Regions from separate parts of the Metabacillus sp. KH_069 genome, predicted to be linked through region 2. Evidence: riboswitches for the same ligand, from Rfam matches in the RefSeq annotation. Region 2 holds a riboswitch; each other region holds the start of a gene.

Region 1 (4,553 bases), 1.7 Mb from region 2:
ATAACGCTGGATATGCATATGGAGGCTTCGGCGAGGAAATAACTGTGGATGAGTACCGAGAGCAATTTGAGACGAATTTTTTTGGCGTGATTGCCGTTACACAAGCTGTTCTTCCTTTTATGCGGTCACAGCGAAGCGGCAAGATCATTAATATGAGCAGCATCAGCGGATTGATTGGTTTTCCTGGATTGTCTCCGTATGTTTCGTCAAAACATGCACTTGAAGGCTTCAGTGAAAGTCTTCGCCTAGAAGTAAAGCCGTTCGGAATTGATGTCATTTTGGTTGAGCCCGGGTCTTTTTCTACAAATATTTGGACAACAGGCAAGAAAGTGTCGCCTGTTTCAATGGATGCAAGTTCTCCTTATTATCAATATATGATTGGAATAGAAAATGAACTTGAACTGGGAAGAGAAAAGCTTGGAAATCCAGCCGAAGTTGTTGAACTCATAGTAAAACTTTGTGAAAAAAAGACGGTTGTTAAATTGAGATACATAGTTGGGAAAGGGGTTCGTCTGTCTCTTTTCTTAAAAAGAGTTCTGCCGTGGAGCGTTTGGGAAGCGATTATTATTGGGAAACTGCTGCCCAATAAGAAATAGGGGCTGGGACAAATGGTTTTCAGCCAAAGAAAAATCCAAACTATTATGTGAAATTCCAATTTGAATTTCGTTTTAGTTCGGATTTTTTTCTTTGGCTCTTTTCATAAATATTGTTGCTACAGTACTAAATGTTAGAAACCTTAAGTGGATTGCAGCGGAAGGAACTTGACTCCTGCGGGAAATAGAGCAAAATGGGAGACCCCACAGGCAACGCCGAGGAGGCTCCCATGCTCCCCGCGGAAAGCAAGTTCCTGGAGCGGAAAGGAACGGACATTATTTATCATGAAAAACAACAATTTATGGGAAAATAGCCCTTTCTTTTAAAGGTTTTCGCACTATTCAATGTTCGGCTTTCATTCAGGAGAGGATCGTTACGTCCCAGTCTCTTTACTGTTCCACTCCTTTATTGCATATAATTCTTAATTTCATTCTCCAATTTTGCTTAGAGGCACAAATGTAGGAATCGTGCTTCCGTCATATTCTTTTTCAATAAATTTTGCAGTATCTTCTTCTTGATATAGTTCAACAATTCTCTTCAATTCTTTGCGATCTTTATCTTCTGTACGTGCTGCAATAATGTTGATATATGGAGTAGCCGTTTCATCTTCATGGAAAATGGAGTCCTTCACTGGGCTAAAGCCTGCATCCACAGCAATACCGTTATTAATGATTGATCCCGCTACGTCAGGAAGCACACGCGGTGTCTGGCCTGCAACAACAGGGACAATTTCTAGGTTTTTTGGATTTGAGACGATTTTGTCCAATGAACCATTTCCATCAAAGTCCTCAGGCAATTCAATTAAGCCTGCATCCTGAAGCAGAAGGAACGCTCTGCCCATATTTGTTGCTTCGTTTGGCACGGCAATTTTTCCGCCTTCTGGAATGTCTTTAACTGATTTATATTTTTCAGAGTAAAGCCCAAGCGGCGCGATGACAGTTGTACCAATCGGTGAAAGATCAAGATCGTGTTCTTTTTTGAATGCGTTAAAATAAGAGATAGTCTGGAATGCATTTGCATCAAGCTCACCTTCTGATAGTGCCAGATTTGGCTGTACGTAATCTGAGAATGTGACGATCTCAATATTGATGCCCTCTTTTTCAGCTTTCTTTGCAACAAAATCCCAAATGCGGTTATCTGATCCGCTAACGCCAATTTTGACATTTACTTCTTCTTTTCCGTTTGCTGTTTTGTTTCCGCAGCCCGCAGCAAGAGCTCCCAATACTAGAATTAGTGCTAAGATTATAAATTTTTTCATCCTGTTTCTCTCCCTATCGTCTTCTGATTTTTTTAGATAATAAGTTACCTGATGACTGAAGTCCCTGAACGAGCACAACAAGGATTGTAACAGTAATGATCATGACCGCCGTATCAAAGCGCTGATAGCCGTATGTAATGGCGAGATCCCCGAGTCCTCCTCCGCCGACAGCACCTGCCATCGCTGATGCTCCGACAAGACCGACTGTAGCGATTGTAAGGCTTAAAACAAGCGAGCTTAATGCTTCCGGAACGATAAATTTAAAGATGATTTGCGCTGGTGTTGCTCCCATAGCTTCTGCTGCCTCGATGACCCCTGGATCCACTTCTAATAATGAGTTTTCAATCAATCTCGCAATATATGGACCTGCATAAAAGACAAGCGGTACTACAGCTGCTGCTGTCCCAATTGAAGTTCCTACAATTAATCTGGTAAGAGGAACAATTGCGACCATTAAAATGATAAAGGGTACAGAACGGAAGATATTGACGACGCCGTTCAAGATATTAAAAATAATGGCATTCTCCCATAGGTGACCTTTTCTTGTGATGACCAGCAGCACACCAAGCGGCAGTCCGATCAAGGTTGAGAAAAGCAATGAAAAACCTGTCATCGCAAGTGTTTCTATCAGTGCATCAATAATTTGCTGTGAATCAACTAGCATGTGCTTCCACCTCTTTCACTGTGACATTTTCCTGATTCATCACTAATAAAGCCCGTTTAATTTCACTTTCCGTTCCCTGAAGTTCAACAATCAAATGACCGAACGGGATGCCCTGAAGCTCTGTGATGTTTCCAAATAAAACATTGATATCAAGATCAAACCGTTTTGCAATCTGAGATAGCAGCGGCTGTCCTGAAGATTTGCCGACAAAGTTAATTTTGAAAATCTGTCCCGGAGCATTCTCCTCCTGCACTAATTTCAGCACAGATTCCGGGATGGAATCGTTCAGAACCGAGCTGACAAAATTCGAAGCTGTTTTTGTTTGCGGATTTGAGAAAACATCGAAGACTGAACCTGATTCGATAATTTTTCCGCCCTCGATCACGGCCACCCTGTCGCAAACCTCCCTGATGACGGACATCTCATGGGTGATCATTAAAATCGTTATGTTGTATTCCTGATTAATCTTCTTCAAAAGCTTCAGAATGGAGCCTGTTGTTTGAGGATCAAGTGCGGACGTTGCTTCATCGCACAATAGAATAGAAGGCTGTGTTGCAAGTGCTCTGGCTATTCCGACACGCTGCTTTTGACCGCCTGATAATTGGTCAGGATATTGGTTCGCTTTATCCTCTAAACCTACAAATGACAATAATTCTGTTACTCTTTCTTTGATTACTTTTTGAGAGGTTTTTGCAAGAAGAAGCGGCATCGCAACATTGGCGAATACCGTTTTGGAATTCAGCAGATTGAAATGCTGAAAGACCATGCCGATTTTGCGCTTAACCTGCCTTACTTCCTTTTGGGAAAGAGCTGTTAAATCAAGATTATCGACAATGATTTTCCCAGAGCTTGGACGCTCAAGCAAATTCACTGTGCGGATCAGTGTGCTTTTACCGGCTCCGCTGAATCCGATCACTCCGCAAATTTCCCCTTGTTTAACATGAAGGTCAATGCCGTCAAGTGCTCTCACTTCATTACCTCCGCTGTTATAAACCTTTGTGACGCCTTCAAATTGAATCATATGTATGCCTCCCGCAATTTTTAAAATAAAAAAACCCTCTTCTATCCGACAAGAAGAGGGCATGACTTCATAAAGAATCACTAGGTCTCTTCTTATCTCCCAGGCTTCTCGCCTGCTGGAATTGGCACAGTACTTTTTAGAAAAGTCCGCTGCCGAAGCATCATCAGGCCAGTCCCTCCGCTTCTCTGGATAAGAAATCTATTAATTTTTTGAAAACAAAAAACCTCTTCCTGAAAGCCAAGAAGAGGGTAAGATCATAGGTAAAAGACCGTTCACTCTTCTTATCTCTCAAGCGAAATCACGCTTGTTGGAGTTGGCACAGTTCTCATGGGAGTCTGCTGCCGAGGTTTCAAAGGGCCAAATCCCTCCACCTCTCGTGATAAGAAGTTTCATATTTTCGATGTGAGTCCTACTTTACGCTGGTATTTTCAGAAAGTCAACACTTTTTCAGAAAAATTATCACTGCTTAGAAAGCCTGCGGTATCGATATTGCTGCCACTGAAAACGAATAAAGCAGCCCACACAAAAGCCCAAAATGGCAACAAATGCAGCAAGCGCGACCATAACGGTAAAGATATATGCCAGAGTCATCCAGTTCATCATATATCCAAGAAAACCAAGGCTAAGACAGATCACTGCAATAAGCTGATTAAACTGCTGCTGGTCAAAATCCTCTGGTATATATTCTGAAGGCTTTTTTCTCAAAAAGAGCTTTGCCGTCTTCATAATAGGATTAAATTTAAAAAGAAGTCCCATTAATCCTGCTATTAGAGGTATAAGAAGAAACCAGCCAAATCCTGTAATCCAAGCGGCTGCAACAGATAAAACAATAAACCATTGATTCGTTAATACAAGAGGTTTAGGAATGGCGTTCATTTAAATCCCACCTGTCTGATTGGAATATAAGTATTTTACTCCAGTTTTTGTCTTTTGTGAAGACAAATGCTTCAGGAATCTATTGACAGTTAAAAGCTGATCATGATACGATCATTAAAACCAACTAAACCAATCAGAAT
Region 2 (4,553 bases):
TCCAGCAAGTGAATCTCCAATCAGAGCCCGTCCGGCACCCATTTGATAGGTTGGAAACTCCTTGTCCAAAAAGGGAACAACTTCATGAGCCAAAAAGCGAATATAGGCTTTTTGCTTTGGCCCTTCCGGATGATATTTATCACGGCGGTCTTGCACGTCACGATACGGAATTCCGACGATGATCACATTTTCAATTTCTTTCCTGCTTAACAGCTCCTCTGTCTGCCTTGGGATGCGCCCGAGCCTGAAGTAATCCTGACCGTCCTGTGCAATAATCAGGCTGTACTTATAAAGAGGCGAATAATTCTTCGGCAAATAAATCAGGAGCGTTACTTCTTCTTCTAATTCCTTTGAATAAAGCAGCGTCTCTTTTACAATTCCTGCTTTCGCTGTCATCACGATACCCCCAAAGATGATGGACGCTGTCACATCCATTATTAAAAACGCTTCCATTCATTTTAGCATGAATTGCGGCAAAATTCTTGCTTCACGCGCGATTGATTTTTGCAGAAACGTCTGACATAAAGCGGCCGGCTTCATCGGCATTTAAAAGAATGATATCTGCTTTCTTTTTGATCCCATACATGAGCTCTGCGGATACAGCTTCTTTTAAAACGATTTTAATGGCCGGTTTTTCTTTTATGAAATCAGGCAGACTCAAATCCAGAACGTTTTTTTCTTGTTCTCTTGTTAATTTTTCAGGGAAATCGTTTTCCTTGATCTCCTTTATTAGGTGAATGGGAATGGTGACCCGTTTAGAGATTCCAGCCTGAAGGTATAAGCTATGTTCCGTCAGTCTGTACGGAGTCAGTCTTATAGCTTGAAGATCTGCCAGAATAAAGAGGACTCCATAGCTGTTTAAAATAAGCAATACCCATGAAAGAACGGGACTAAACGAATGAAGAAGAAAATGAAATCCAGCTGTTTCAAGGACAATGGCATGAATCAGCATGATGTTTAGGGCAATAACACTTGTTTGATGATGAGCGGTGAAATAAACACCTCCATGCTGAGGGGCTTTTTTCCGCCAATTGAAGAAAGCAAAGTAGAAAATGGAAATCTCCGTAAAAAGGATATCCATCAAGCGGTTTGAAGGAACATGATTTTCAAAAGCGGCTTTCGCTTTTGGAAAAAAGAATGGGAGATCAGTATTCAACTTGTAATCTCCAATGATTCGCGGAAGTTTCTTAAAAAAGAGAATAAGGATAAAAATCTCCGCGAGTAAAACAAGAGCTTCACAAGCAAAAAGCAGCCACGGTATAAAGGAGAAAGCCTTCATTTGCTGAACGGGGATGAGAAAGCGGGCAAATCCATAACCGGCAAGGATGACAGGAACCAGATAGGTAAGGGAGTACCTTTTTCTTAAGATAAACAAGTAGGTTAAAAGCGGTATCACAACCAGAAAATCAAGCAGAGAACCTAGAGCTGCTCCCTGCGGAACAGGCTGCATGAATGGAAAACGGTAGATTGCGGCATTTGATCCGGCAATGAGAAGAACCAATGCTGCAAAAAGACCCCATTTTGGCTTTGTTAATGAATGTGTCATTCGTATCGCCACCTTTCACTTATAGGATAAATATATCATGAAAATATGTAAAAAAAAGACAGTTGATTTGAACGGTTTTTGACAGATTCAGGACGCGGCATAATTCCATTCTTCAGCACATATTCCTTATATAAAGACAAGCCCGGTGCAAGGGAGGAAAATGCCTGAAAATGAGGAAATCTGTTCATGTGACAGCAAGTATCTATGCAGCCGTTTCAATTTCTTTCTGGGGAATATCCTTTGTTTCAACGAAAGCTGTTTTAAGTCAGCTAGAACCTTTTACATTGCTTGCTTTGCGCTTTTGTATTGCAGCTGTCTTTTTATTTTTCCTGCTTTTGCTCCTTCGTCAGCCATTCAAAATGAAGGTGGCTCATCTTCCGTCCATTTTTATCCTTTCTGTGCTTGGCATCTTTGTTCATCAAGTGTTTCAAGCAGCAGCCTTACAGTCTATTCAGGCATCGCAAGCGGGATGGATCATCTCTTTTTCCCCGATTTTCACAGCTGTTCTGGCCACTCTCTTTTTGAAAGAAACATTTACGCTTTTTAAAGCAGCGGGCATGACAATTGCTGTACTCGGCGTTCTTTTAATAACTTCATATGGACAAGGCGGGTCTTTACCTTTTCACGCTAACATCGGTTACTTGCTGATGATTTTAAGTACATTGAATTGGGCGGTTTATTCGATTTTGATAAAAAAACTGAAGATCCCATATCCCGCGCTGACAGTTACTTTTTATACATGCTCCTTCGGCTTTATCATGACTCTTCCTTTCTTTTTAAGAAATAATGGCTTGGTTCAGATGGCTTATCTGACAAAGGAAAATTGGACTCATTTGCTGTTTCTCGGAATTTTTGTCTCCGCAGTCGCATACTGGTTTTGGGGCAAAGCGCTCGAAGTCATGGAGGCAACTAAAGTGTCATCTTTTCTGTACTTTGAACCCCTTGCAACTGTGATTGCAGCAGTGATATTGCTGCATGAACCGATTTTGAAGGCAAGCGTGGCCGGAGGTCTTCTGATTATTGCCGGGGTGATGATGGTAAACCGTAAATATTCATAAAAGCCTTGCAAAATATTTGATAATGAGATAAGGTTATAAAAACAATCAATTCAAAAAGTTCATACTATTTATTCTTATCCAGAGAGATGGAGGGTTCTGGCCCTGTGAAATCTCAGCAACCGGAAAAGAACGGGGAATCTTTCTGTTCGAACCAAGGTGCTAAATCCAGCAAGCGCAGGTAATAAGCTTGGGAGATAAGGAGAAGCAATCATTCGATATTAACGTCTTCTTCTTAAATGAGGAAGACGTTTTTTATTTTTATATTATTGGGATGCAGTCTTTTTGCCGGATTAGATGGAATGGCAGTCTTTAGGTTTAAACACACAAATGGAGAAAAACTTGCAGAAACTATTATGGGACGGTGTTGGAAATGTCAGAACGCATTGAAACAATCTTAGCTCAAATTGGAAATCGAAGTGAAAACGCAACGGGAACCGTGAATCCGCCCGTCTATTTTTCTACAGCCTACAGGCACAATGGTATTGGGGAATCAACAGGATTTGATTACGTCCGCACCGGAAACCCGACGCGGCAGATTCTTGAAAAGGCCATTGCAGAGCTTGAGCACGGAGATCAGGGTTATGCATTCAGTTCAGGGATGGCAGCGATTCAGACGCTTATGGCATTGTTTAAAAGCGGAGACGAGCTCATTGTATCCTCTGATTTGTATGGAGGTACTTACCGATTATTCGAACGGGAATGGAGAAAATATGGCCTTGTTTTTCACTACGCAGATTTTAAAGACGGGGACTGTACGCAGCAGCTGATCAATGAACGCACAAAGGCCATTTTTCTTGAGACCCCGACAAATCCTTTGATGCAGGAAACAGAGGTCAGCAAGATTGCGAAAATAGCCCGTGAAAACAATTTGCTGCTGATTGTCGACAACACGTTCTATACGCCGATTCTGCAAACACCGATTTTAGACGGAGCTGACATCGTGATCCATAGTGCCACTAAATATTTGGGCGGTCACAATGATGTGCTTGCCGGTTTGGTTGTTGCGAAGGGAACGGAGCTGTGCGAAGAGCTTGCCCAGCATCACAACGCAATCGGCGGGGTGCTTTCTCCTTTTGATTCCTGGCTCTTGATCCGCGGCATGAAAACCTTGGCTCTGCGGATGAACCAGCATGAGAGAAATGCGGGCCAGCTCGCATCTTTTCTTGAAAATCAGTCTGAGGTGACAGATGTGCTTTATCCGGGCAAAGGCGGAATGCTTTCATTTAGGCTGCAGAAGGAAGAATGGGTCAATCCATTTTTAAAGGCCTTAAAGACGATTACATTTGCTGAAAGCTTAGGCGGAGTGGAAAGCTTTATCACATATCCCGCAACACAGACACATATGGATATTCCTGAAGAGATTCGCGCTGCAAACGGCGTGTGCAACAGGCTTTTGCGATTTTCTGTCGGCATTGAATACGCAGGAGATTTGGAACTTGACTTAACACAGGCATTTGAACTGATGAAGGAGGCGGAGAAAGTTGAGCAACGGTGATTGGAAATTCGAGACGAAACTGCTCCACAATCGTCAAAAGGTGCAAAAAGAAACAGGAGCGGTAAGCGTGCCGATCCATCATTCCTCTACTTTTCACCAATTTGACTTTGATGACTACGGCAAATTTGATTACAGCAGATCCGGAAACCCGACGCGCGAGGCATTAGAAGAAACCATTGCTGAACTTGAAGGCGGCACAAAAGGATTTGCCTTCGCTTCTGGAATGGCGGCCATTTCAACCTGTTTTTTATTGTTGTCTAAAGGCGACCACGTTTTAATAACGGAAGATGTATACGGCGGAACATACCGGATCATTACAGATGTATTGAGCAGATTCGGGATTGAATACAGCTTTGTCGACATGACTGATTTGCACGAAGTGGCATCGCACATCAAGCCGAATACAAAAGTAATCTACGTGGAGACACCGTCTAATCCGCTTTTGAAAATTACC
Region 3 (4,553 bases), 2.0 Mb from region 2:
TTGGGGCTTTTTTGTGCTGAATTTATTGACGAGCATTGTTAGAGCTCCGTCACCTGTGACATTTGTTGCTGTTCCAAGGCTGTCCTGAGCGAGGTATAAAGCAATCATAAGGGAAACCATTGTTGGATCAAAGCCGAGCATTGTTTTAAGGAGGCCGATTGCAGCCATAACTGCCCCTCCTGGTACTCCTGGTGCGGCTACCATTGTCACACCAAGCATAAGGATAAATGGAATCATCATTTCAAAAGATGGAGTTGTACCGTTCATAAACATAACACCCATAGCGCAGCAAACCAGTGTAATCGTACTTCCTGACAAGTGAACAGTTGCCAGCAATGGTACACTGAAGTCTGCTATCTTAGACTGAACGCCGGTTTTTTTAACTTGTCCAAGCGTTACGGGAATTGTAGCTGCAGATGATTGTGTCCCCATTGCTGTAAAGTAGGCAGGAGACATAATCTTTAACAGCTTTATTGGATTATTTTTAGTCAGCAAACCGCTAGTGCAGTATTGAATAAGAAGCATTGTTAAATGAAGCAGGATAATAAGGACAAAAACTTTTGCAAAAACAGATAAAATCGACTGAACTTGTCCGCCGTAAGTCATATTTGCGAAAATGCCAAAAATGTGGAATGGAAGCAGCGGGATAATCGCTGTTTTTATCAATTTCTCAACGATCTTTTGAAAATCTTCAAACGCATTTTGCAGTGTATTTCCTTTGATGGATGCAAGTCCAATTCCAATGATGAAAGAGAAAATGAGAGCGCTCATGACTTCCATAACAGGCGGCATACCAATTTCAAAGTATGGTTTTAATAAAAATTCCTCAGGGTTATCAGTTTTTACGAGCTGATTTCCAGAAATGAATTTTGGCAGAATAGATGAACCGGCAGCGAACGCCAGCAGTCCTGCAAAAATCGTAGAGATATAGGCCAGACCTGTAGTAATGCCAAGCAATTTACCAGCACCTTTACCAAGCTGGCCGATGCCAGGTGCAATAAATCCAATAATGATAAATGGAATGACAAAGCCTATAAAGTTGCCGAATATCCCATTAAATGTTGCAAATCCTTTTACGAGCCATTCTGGTGAAATACTGCCGATTACGACACCCAGAATAATAGCCAGTATGATTTGCGGTAAAAGTCCGAGCTTCAATTTCATGATGTTGTCCTCCTGAAAGATACATGTGTACATGTGTTATAGAATTACTTTAGCACAGGTATGAAGGGTTTGGTATAAAAAATGTTCATTTTTATTTTATTAATATATGGAAAAGAAAATGAAAAAGCCATGCCAGAGTGTATGGCATAGCTTTTGAAAGGGTTATACAGCTGGTCCGCCAAGGGTCTCGATCTCAGCTGAAACATTATTGAACTTCTTGAAGTTTTGTTTGAATTTGCCTGCAAGCTCTTTTGCTTTTTCATTATAAGCATCCACGCTGTTCCAAGTTTTAACCGGCTGAAGCACTTCATCAGGTACACCTGGCACATGAATTGGAATTTGTAGTCCGAAGTGTTCATCTGTGACAGTTTCCACATTGTCTAATTCACCTTCAAGAGCGGATTGAACCATGGCGCGGGTATATTTCAGTTTCATGCGCTGTCCAGTTCCGTATTCTCCGCCAGTCCAGCCTGTGTTTACTAAGAAAACATTAGCCTGATGCTCATCAATCTTCCGGCCGAGCATCTCTGCATAAACAGTAGCAGGAAGAGGGAGGAAAGGCGATCCAAAGCATGTTGAGAATGTTGCCTGAGGTGATGTAATGCCGCGTTCAGTTCCAGCAAGCTTGCTTGTGTATCCGCTTAAAAAATGGTACATAGCCTGTTCTTTTGTTAACTTGCTGATAGGAGGCAGAACGCCAAATGCATCAGCCGTTAAAAAAACAATTGTATGAGGGTGGCCGGCAATACTAGGCTTCACAATGTTATCCATTGCTTCAAGCGGGTAAGCCGCTCTTGTATTTTCAGTAAAGAAAGTATCATCATAGTCAGCAATTCTTGTATCATCGTCAAGGACTACATTTTCAAGCACTGACCCGAATCTTATCGCATCAAAGATTTGAGGCTCTTTTTCACGTGAGAGGTTGATGCACTTGGCATAACAGCCTCCTTCGATATTAAAAACACCTGCATTTGACCAGCCGTGCTCATCATCACCGATTAATTTGCGTTTTGGATCAGCAGAAAGGGTGGTTTTTCCTGTTCCTGACAGACCGAAGAAAAGGGCAACATCGCCTTCCTGGCCAACATTTGCAGAGCAGTGCATTGGCAGGATACCGCTTTCAGGAAGCAGGTAGTTCATGACAGAGAAAATGGATTTTTTCATCTCTCCAGCATATTCAGTACCGCCGATAAGAATGGTTCTTTTCTCAAATGAAATGATGATAAATGTTTCAGAATTTGTTCCATCCACAGCAGGATCTGCTTTAAAGTTTGGAGCAGAAACGATTGTGAACGGATTGTCATGCTGAATCAGCTCATCCACGCTCTCTGGCTGGATAAATAATTGCTGAGCAAACAGGTTGTGCCATGCGAATTCATTTACAACCTGGATCGGCAGGCGGTATTTTGCGTCAGCGCCGGCAAAGCCTTTGAAAACAAAGAGCTCATTGCGGTCTTTTAAGTATGAAAGAACTTTTAAGTACAACTTTTCAAATGCCGTTTCTGAGAAAGGCTGATTAACAGCTCCCCACTCAATTTTGTCATTTGTTGAATTTTCATTTACAATAAATTTATCTTTAGGTGAACGTCCTGTGTAAGTACCCGTTGTTGCACGGACAGCTCCCGTCGAAGTTAATGTTCCTTCACCCCGTTCTAAGACTTTTTCAACAAGAACAGGAACTGATAAGTTATGAAATGCATTTTCCCCTTTAAGTAATACATCAAGCTCATTTGTAATTTCGATTGAATTCATCCCATACCCATCCTTTACCTATATTTCTATTATTATTTTTAACTATATCTTAAAGTGACTCTTCTTAATTAGTATAACACATTAAAATAAATAGTCTATACTATTTAACTTATTCTACGTACAAATTGATGAAATGGAACTGCTTAAAGAACGTTTTCGATGAAAATGATACATATATAATAGGAAGTGTTTTTATTTCGGCATTTTGTGGAAACATACCAAAAGGGAACAGAAAAATCTTATCCGAAAACCTTGTCATTTTTTGTTGACACCTGGAGGAAATATACGATATTATATGTCCTTGAACGGATTCTCTTATCCCGAGCTGGTGGAGGGACAGGCCCAATGAAACCCAGCAACCTGCTTTATTTTTAAAATTCATTCATGAATTTTTGCGAGCAAAGGTGCTAACCTGATGCAAGGCGAAAGCCCTTGATCGATAAGAGCGAAAGGCTACGATTTTAGTAAATAACCTTTCCTCGCGGGAAAGGATTTTTTATTTCGAATAAATATATTTTGCCTGAATGTACTCGTGGATTCTCCTAAAACATGCCAACTGAAATATTTTGCCGAATGGTCAAAATATGAAAGGGAATGAGTTCCGTATCATCTAACCTTTTGAGGAGGAAAACTTTAATGACTAAACAACGTCGTCTGTTTACTTCAGAGTCTGTAACTGAAGGTCATCCTGATAAAATTTGTGACCAGATTTCTGACTCGATTTTAGATGCAATCCTAGAAAAAGATGCAAATGCCCGTGTAGCTTGTGAAACATCTGTTACAACAGGTCTTGTTCTGGTTGCTGGTGAAATTACAACTTCTACTTATGTAGACATTCCAAAAATCGTTCGCGAAACGGTTAAAGAAATTGGCTACACTCGTGCAAAATATGGTTTTGATGCAGAAACATGTGCAGTCCTTACTTCAATTGATGAGCAGTCAGCAGACATCGCGATGGGTGTTGACCAGGCGCTTGAAGCACGTGAAGGAAAAATGACAGATGAGCAGATTGAAGCGATTGGTGCAGGTGACCAAGGACTAATGTTCGGTTTTGCCAATAACGAAACGAAAGAATTAATGCCGCTTCCGATCTCGCTTGCTCACAAACTTTCACGCCGTTTAACGGAAGTACGCAAAGAAGAAATTCTCCCGTACCTTCGTCCGGATGGTAAAACTCAAGTAACAGTTGAGTATGATGAAAATGACAAGCCAGTTCGCATTGATACAATTGTTATTTCAACTCAGCACCACCCTGAAATTTCATTAGAGCAAATTCAGCGCAACGTAAAAGAGCATGTTATTAACCCGGTTGTTCCAAAAGAATTAATTGATGAAGATACGAAATACTTCATCAACCCGACTGGCCGTTTCGTTATCGGCGGACCACAGGGCGATGCAGGCTTAACAGGCCGTAAAATCATCGTTGATACTTACGGAGGCTATGCTCGTCACGGCGGCGGCGCATTCTCCGGTAAAGATCCAACAAAAGTTGACCGTTCTGCAGCTTATGCAGCACGCTATGTAGCTAAGAACATTGTAGCAGCAGGCCTTGCTGATAAATGTGAAGTTCAGCTTGCTTATGCAATTGGTGTGGCACAGCCAGTATCAATCGCAATCGATACATTCGAAACAGGCAA
Region 4 (4,553 bases), 460 kb from region 2:
ATCAGCAGCCGTTTCTTCTTTCTTTTCTTCAGAAGCTTTCGGCTCAGTGCCTGATACAGCATCCTGTTCACTTGTGCACCCCGCCAATATAAACACAAACAATGTCAGTAAAATAAATAGCCGGAACCCTTTCAATTTAAGCTTCCCCCTTGAATACTCTTTGAATTTCTGATTGATAATCACCGGATAAAACGCCTTTTTCTGTAATGATTCCCGTGATCAGATGATGGGGAGTTACGTCAAAAGCAGGATTGAACACTTTTACATGATCAGGGGCAATCTGCTGCCCGCCAAAATGGGTAATTTCCTTGGAATCGCGTTCCTCAATTGGGATGTCTGCACCGCTTTTCGTTTCAGGATCAAAAGTAGAAAGCGGGGCTGCAACATAAAACGGGATTTGAAAGGCGCCGGCTAAAAGAGCCAGATTATACGTACCGATTTTATTGGCGGTATCCCCATTTGCCGCAATGCGGTCTGCCCCGACGATGATGGCGGAAATGCCTTTTGAGAAAATCGTATGTGCTGCCATGTTGTCGGTAATCAGCGTCACATCGACATCTGCCTGCATAAGCTCCCAAGTTGTGAGGCGTGCACCTTGCAGAACAGGGCGTGTTTCACATGCGTAAACGGATAGATGGATGTTTTTTTCTTTAGCAAGATAGAATGGTGCAAGAGCCGTTCCGTAACGGGCAGTAGCAATGGAACCTGCATTGCAGATCGTCATGACAGAATCACCGTCTTTAAAAAGAGGGAGGGCGTTCTCGCCGATTCTGCGGCACGTCGCTTCGTCTTCTACTTGGATTTGTATGGCCTCATGAAGCAGGCTGGTTTTCGCTTCGTTAACAGAAACGGCACCTTGCACGCTTTTTACCAGCCTGCCGAGGGCCCAGAATAAATTAACGGCTGTCGGTCTTGAGCTTGCAAGATAATCATGATCGCGGGTAAGCTGGCTGTGAAATTCATCTAAATTCTCGGTTTCATACTGTTTGGCAGCTAGAGCAAGGCCAAAGGCGGCGGTTATTCCGATGGCAGGAGCACCGCGCACTTTTAATGCTTGAATCGCTTCCCAAACGTCTCTGACCGATTCAAGTTTTATATATTCTGTCACAGCAGGGAGCTTTTGCTGATCCAGCAGACGGATATACGTTTCTTTCCATTCGACAGAACGGGGAATGATGGTATTTGTATAAGACATGATGATTTCTCCTTATCTGACAGGTACTTGTTTAAAATAATCTGAAAGTTCTGCAGTAGTTTTAATAGCTTGGCGATTCTTAACAAGCTTGCTTCCTAAATCAAGTGCACGCTGTTTTGCTTCAATTTTTCGCTCGTAAGGTTCAATCGAATCAAGATCCGCTACGTGGGCAAGGCCGATTGTCCGTCTGATGATTTCAATGCCTGCAAAACCGATTGCATCTTCAAACGCTTTTTCAAGAATAAAAGAAAGGTAGCCGTCCACTTTTGCGTAAGCTTCCAGACTGTCATTCTTCCATGCTTCAGAAAATTCTTTTTCAAAAACAGTCCAGGCTGTTTCGATATGATCCAGAAGAACCTGCTGTTTCTCTTCGTCCCTTGAAATGGCATTCATTAAAAGGTTTGCGAAGAAGTGGCCAAGATCGAATCCAATCGGACCATAGTAGGCGAATTCAGGGTCAATCACCTTCGTTTCTGTTTCACTTGCAAAAATACTGCCTGTGTGAAGATCGCCGTGAACAAGCGTTTCAGCTTCTGTCAGAAATTTATGTTTTAATTTAGCCACTTCCAGTTTTAGCTGACCATCGTTCCAAATGGTTTCAGCATCCTGTCGCAGCTCTTCTTCAAAGATGTTTGACTCATAGTCGAAAAACGGGTCTGTAAAGACGAAATCTTCAGTTATTTTGCAAAGCTCGGGGTTCGAAAATTGTTTGACAAACTGTTTTTTTACCTGCGGATTCAGTGCGAAATCAGAATTGTAGAATAATGTTTTTCCTAAAAACTCGCCGATGTGTCTTCCTAAAAGCGGGAAGTCCTTGCCTGCAATCAAACCGGCTCTTGCAATCTGCAGATGAGAGAGATCTTCCATTGCCGTGATGGCCAGAGTTTCATCCGTGTAATAAATCTTCGGCACATAGGCACTTGCCACTTCTGCCTGTTTCAGCAGGGCGCTGCTTTCAATTCTGGCGCGGTCAAGAGTAAGCGGCCAGCTTTCGCCAATTACTTTCGCATAAGGAAGCGCCTGTTTGATGATGATGCCTTTTTGATTTTGATTCACTATGTGAAAAACAAGGTTCAAGTTGCCGTCGCCAATTTCCCTGCACGTCAGGACACTTTTTTCTTCAAACAATCCAAGTCGGATGGCTAGAGCTACAGCGGCACTCTCAGTTAACGGTTCATAAGCAGATGATCGATAGTTTGACATGGTTTATAACCCTCCAGATTTAATAGTTAGAGGCTTTTCAGGCAATAAGAAAAGCCTCTTCCACAGTGAAAGAGGCTTGAAGTCATAGGCTTCGCACCTCTTATCTGCCAGAAAGAAATTCTTTCTGTTGGAATTAGCACCGTGCCTTGTGGGAGAAATCTCCCCGCGCATAAAAAACTGCGCCCCATTTTACAATGGTTTTACGGTCGGTTGCTGGGCGTCATCGGGCCAAATCCCTCAGCCTACTCTTGATAAGAGATAGTATGAAATTAACGTTTCGTGATATGAAAATGTATTCGCATAATTTGGAATTTATCACTTGCTCTGAATGTTAACAGGTAAAATGAAAAACTGTCAATACTTTTTTTAAGAGTAAAAATGAGGAAGTCTGTCTTTGAAAATAGGAATTTGTTTCCTGATTTCTTTTACTTTCTCCATCTGGAGCACTGCTGTAATGGAGGTTTGCTCTGTCCCGGCCTCAGCTAAAATTTCTCCCCACGGATCAATGATCATCGAATGGCCGGCGAACTCATTTTTCGGATCACTGCCTGAGCGGTTGCAGGCTACAACAAAACACTGATTTTCAATCGCACGGCTGATCAGCATTGATTTCCAGTGATGAAGTCTTTGGAGCGGCCATTCCGCCACTACATAAAGAATTTCCGCTCCTTGTGTTGTGTGAACACGGATCCATTCAGGGAACCGGATGTCATAGCAAATGACGCCCGCACTCTGCAAACCGTCAAGTTGAAACAGGCCTTTTTCAGTTCCGCCGTTTAAATACAGGTGCTCATCCATCAGTTTAAAAAGATGAAGCTTGCTGTATTCATGGATAAGCTCACCATGTCTATTAAAAATGTACATCGTGTTGGTCACGCCTGATTCCGTTTTTTTCGCAACAGAACCAGCCACAATATGGACTTCATATGTTTTAGCCAGACTGCTTACAAAAGCGATTGTGTTAGTTCCGTCTGGATCTGCAATCTCTTCAAGCCGGGTAAGATCATAGCCGGTCGTCCACAGTTCAGGGAGAACGATCACGTCCGGTTTTTCAGCTGCTGCAATTTTTTCTATTTCTTTTTTTACCGTTTCAATATTTGCTTTTGGGTTACCGAATACAAGGTCTATTTGCAGGCAAGCCACTTTTGGATTCATCAGTCGTCATCTCCGCCTTAAAAATTTTTCTTTACAAGCTGACTTTAACAATATATGATTTTTCACTAGAATTTCAAGAATTTTTTGAGAAGGTGTAAAACATGAAAAACTTCAATCAATCACAGTTATTAAATAAGCTTCCAAAGCAGTTTTTTGCAAGTCTCGTAGCAAGAGTGAATGCAAGTATCGAAGCGGGGCATGACGTGATTAATCTTGGACAGGGGAATCCTGATCAGCCGACACCGCCCCATATTGTAAAGGCACTTCAAGAGGCGGCAGAAAATCCGGACTACCACAAATATTCCCCGTTCCGCGGACAGAAATTTCTTAAAGAGGCAATTGCGGAATTTTACAAGCGGGAATACGGTGTGACACTGAATGCTGAAAAAGAAGTCGCGATTTTGTTCGGCGGGAAAGCAGGACTTGTTGAAATTCCGCAATGTTTACTCAATCCTGATGATTTAGTTCTCGTACCGGATCCAGGCTATCCTGACTATTGGTCCGGGGTAGAGCTTGCCCGCGCGAGGATGGAATTTATGCCGCTTGTAAAAGAAAATCAGTTTTTGCCGGATTACGGTGAGATTACTGAAGAAGCGAAGAAAGAAGCAAAGCTTATGTTTTTGAATTACCCCAACAATCCTACAGGTGCAGTTGCCACAAAAGAATTCTTTGAAGAAACCGTTGCGTTTGCAAAAGAAAATGAAATTTGCGTTGTCCATGATTTTGCTTATGGCGCCATAGGATTTGACGGAAAAAAACCAGTCAGCTTTTTGGAAATAGAAGAGGCAAAAGAGACTGGGATTGAAATCTATACTCTCTCAAAGACTTATAATATGGCAGGCTGGCGGATTGGCTTTGCGATTGGAAATGAAAGTGTGATTGAGGCGATTAACCTCTTGCAGGATCACATGTTTGTCAGTGTTTTCAGTGCTGTTCAAGAGGCGGCAGCAGTTGCCCTGCTTGAGTCGCAGGCCTGTGTGGATGAACTGGTGGAGCGGTA

Evidence for each region. Region 2 has a riboswitch for S-adenosylmethionine ahead of AC3ISE_RS05470 (methionine biosynthesis PLP-dependent protein). Riboswitches for the same ligand answer to the same signal wherever they lie in the genome.
Region 1: it holds a riboswitch for S-adenosylmethionine, as region 2 does, so the genes downstream of both, AC3ISE_RS19475 (methionine ABC transporter ATP-binding protein) here and AC3ISE_RS05470 (methionine biosynthesis PLP-dependent protein) in region 2, are expected to answer to the same signal.
Region 3: it holds a riboswitch for S-adenosylmethionine, as region 2 does, so the genes downstream of both, metK (methionine adenosyltransferase) here and AC3ISE_RS05470 (methionine biosynthesis PLP-dependent protein) in region 2, are expected to answer to the same signal.
Region 4: it holds a riboswitch for S-adenosylmethionine, as region 2 does, so the genes downstream of both, mtnK (S-methyl-5-thioribose kinase) here and AC3ISE_RS05470 (methionine biosynthesis PLP-dependent protein) in region 2, are expected to answer to the same signal.

Annotation. Positions count from the first base shown of each region.
Region 1 is NZ_CM174460.1:3,855,386-3,859,938, forward strand. Features, by position in the region: gene AC3ISE_RS19460 (oxidoreductase) at 1-596, shown strand, start outside; gene AC3ISE_RS19465 (MetQ/NlpA family ABC transporter substrate-binding protein) at 1,022-1,852, opposite strand; gene AC3ISE_RS19470 (methionine ABC transporter permease) at 1,866-2,516, opposite strand; gene AC3ISE_RS19475 (methionine ABC transporter ATP-binding protein) at 2,506-3,537, opposite strand; SAM riboswitch class I at 3,627-3,733, opposite strand; SAM riboswitch class I at 3,816-3,923, opposite strand; gene AC3ISE_RS19480 (DUF4395 domain-containing protein) at 3,997-4,413, opposite strand.
Region 2 is NZ_CM174460.1:1,090,032-1,094,584, forward strand. Features, by position in the region: gene AC3ISE_RS05455 (alpha/beta hydrolase) at 1-396, opposite strand, end outside; gene AC3ISE_RS05460 (hypothetical protein) at 488-1,546, opposite strand; gene AC3ISE_RS05465 (DMT family transporter) at 1,717-2,604, shown strand; SAM riboswitch class I at 2,676-2,805, shown strand; gene AC3ISE_RS05470 (methionine biosynthesis PLP-dependent protein) at 2,975-4,099, shown strand; gene metC (cystathionine beta-lyase) at 4,086-4,553, shown strand, end outside.
Region 3 is NZ_CM174460.1:3,487,568-3,492,120, reverse strand. Features, by position in the region: gene AC3ISE_RS17560 (dicarboxylate/amino acid:cation symporter) at 1-1,158, opposite strand, end outside; gene pckA (phosphoenolpyruvate carboxykinase (ATP)) at 1,327-2,916, opposite strand; SAM riboswitch class I at 3,229-3,362, shown strand; gene metK (methionine adenosyltransferase) at 3,553-4,553, shown strand, end outside.
Region 4 is NZ_CM174460.1:1,547,754-1,552,306, forward strand. Features, by position in the region: gene AC3ISE_RS07625 (sugar ABC transporter substrate-binding protein) at 1-135, opposite strand, end outside; gene mtnA (S-methyl-5-thioribose-1-phosphate isomerase) at 137-1,195, opposite strand; gene mtnK (S-methyl-5-thioribose kinase) at 1,208-2,398, opposite strand; SAM riboswitch class I at 2,496-2,656, opposite strand; gene AC3ISE_RS07640 (carbon-nitrogen family hydrolase) at 2,765-3,553, opposite strand; gene AC3ISE_RS07645 (pyridoxal phosphate-dependent aminotransferase) at 3,655-4,553, shown strand, end outside.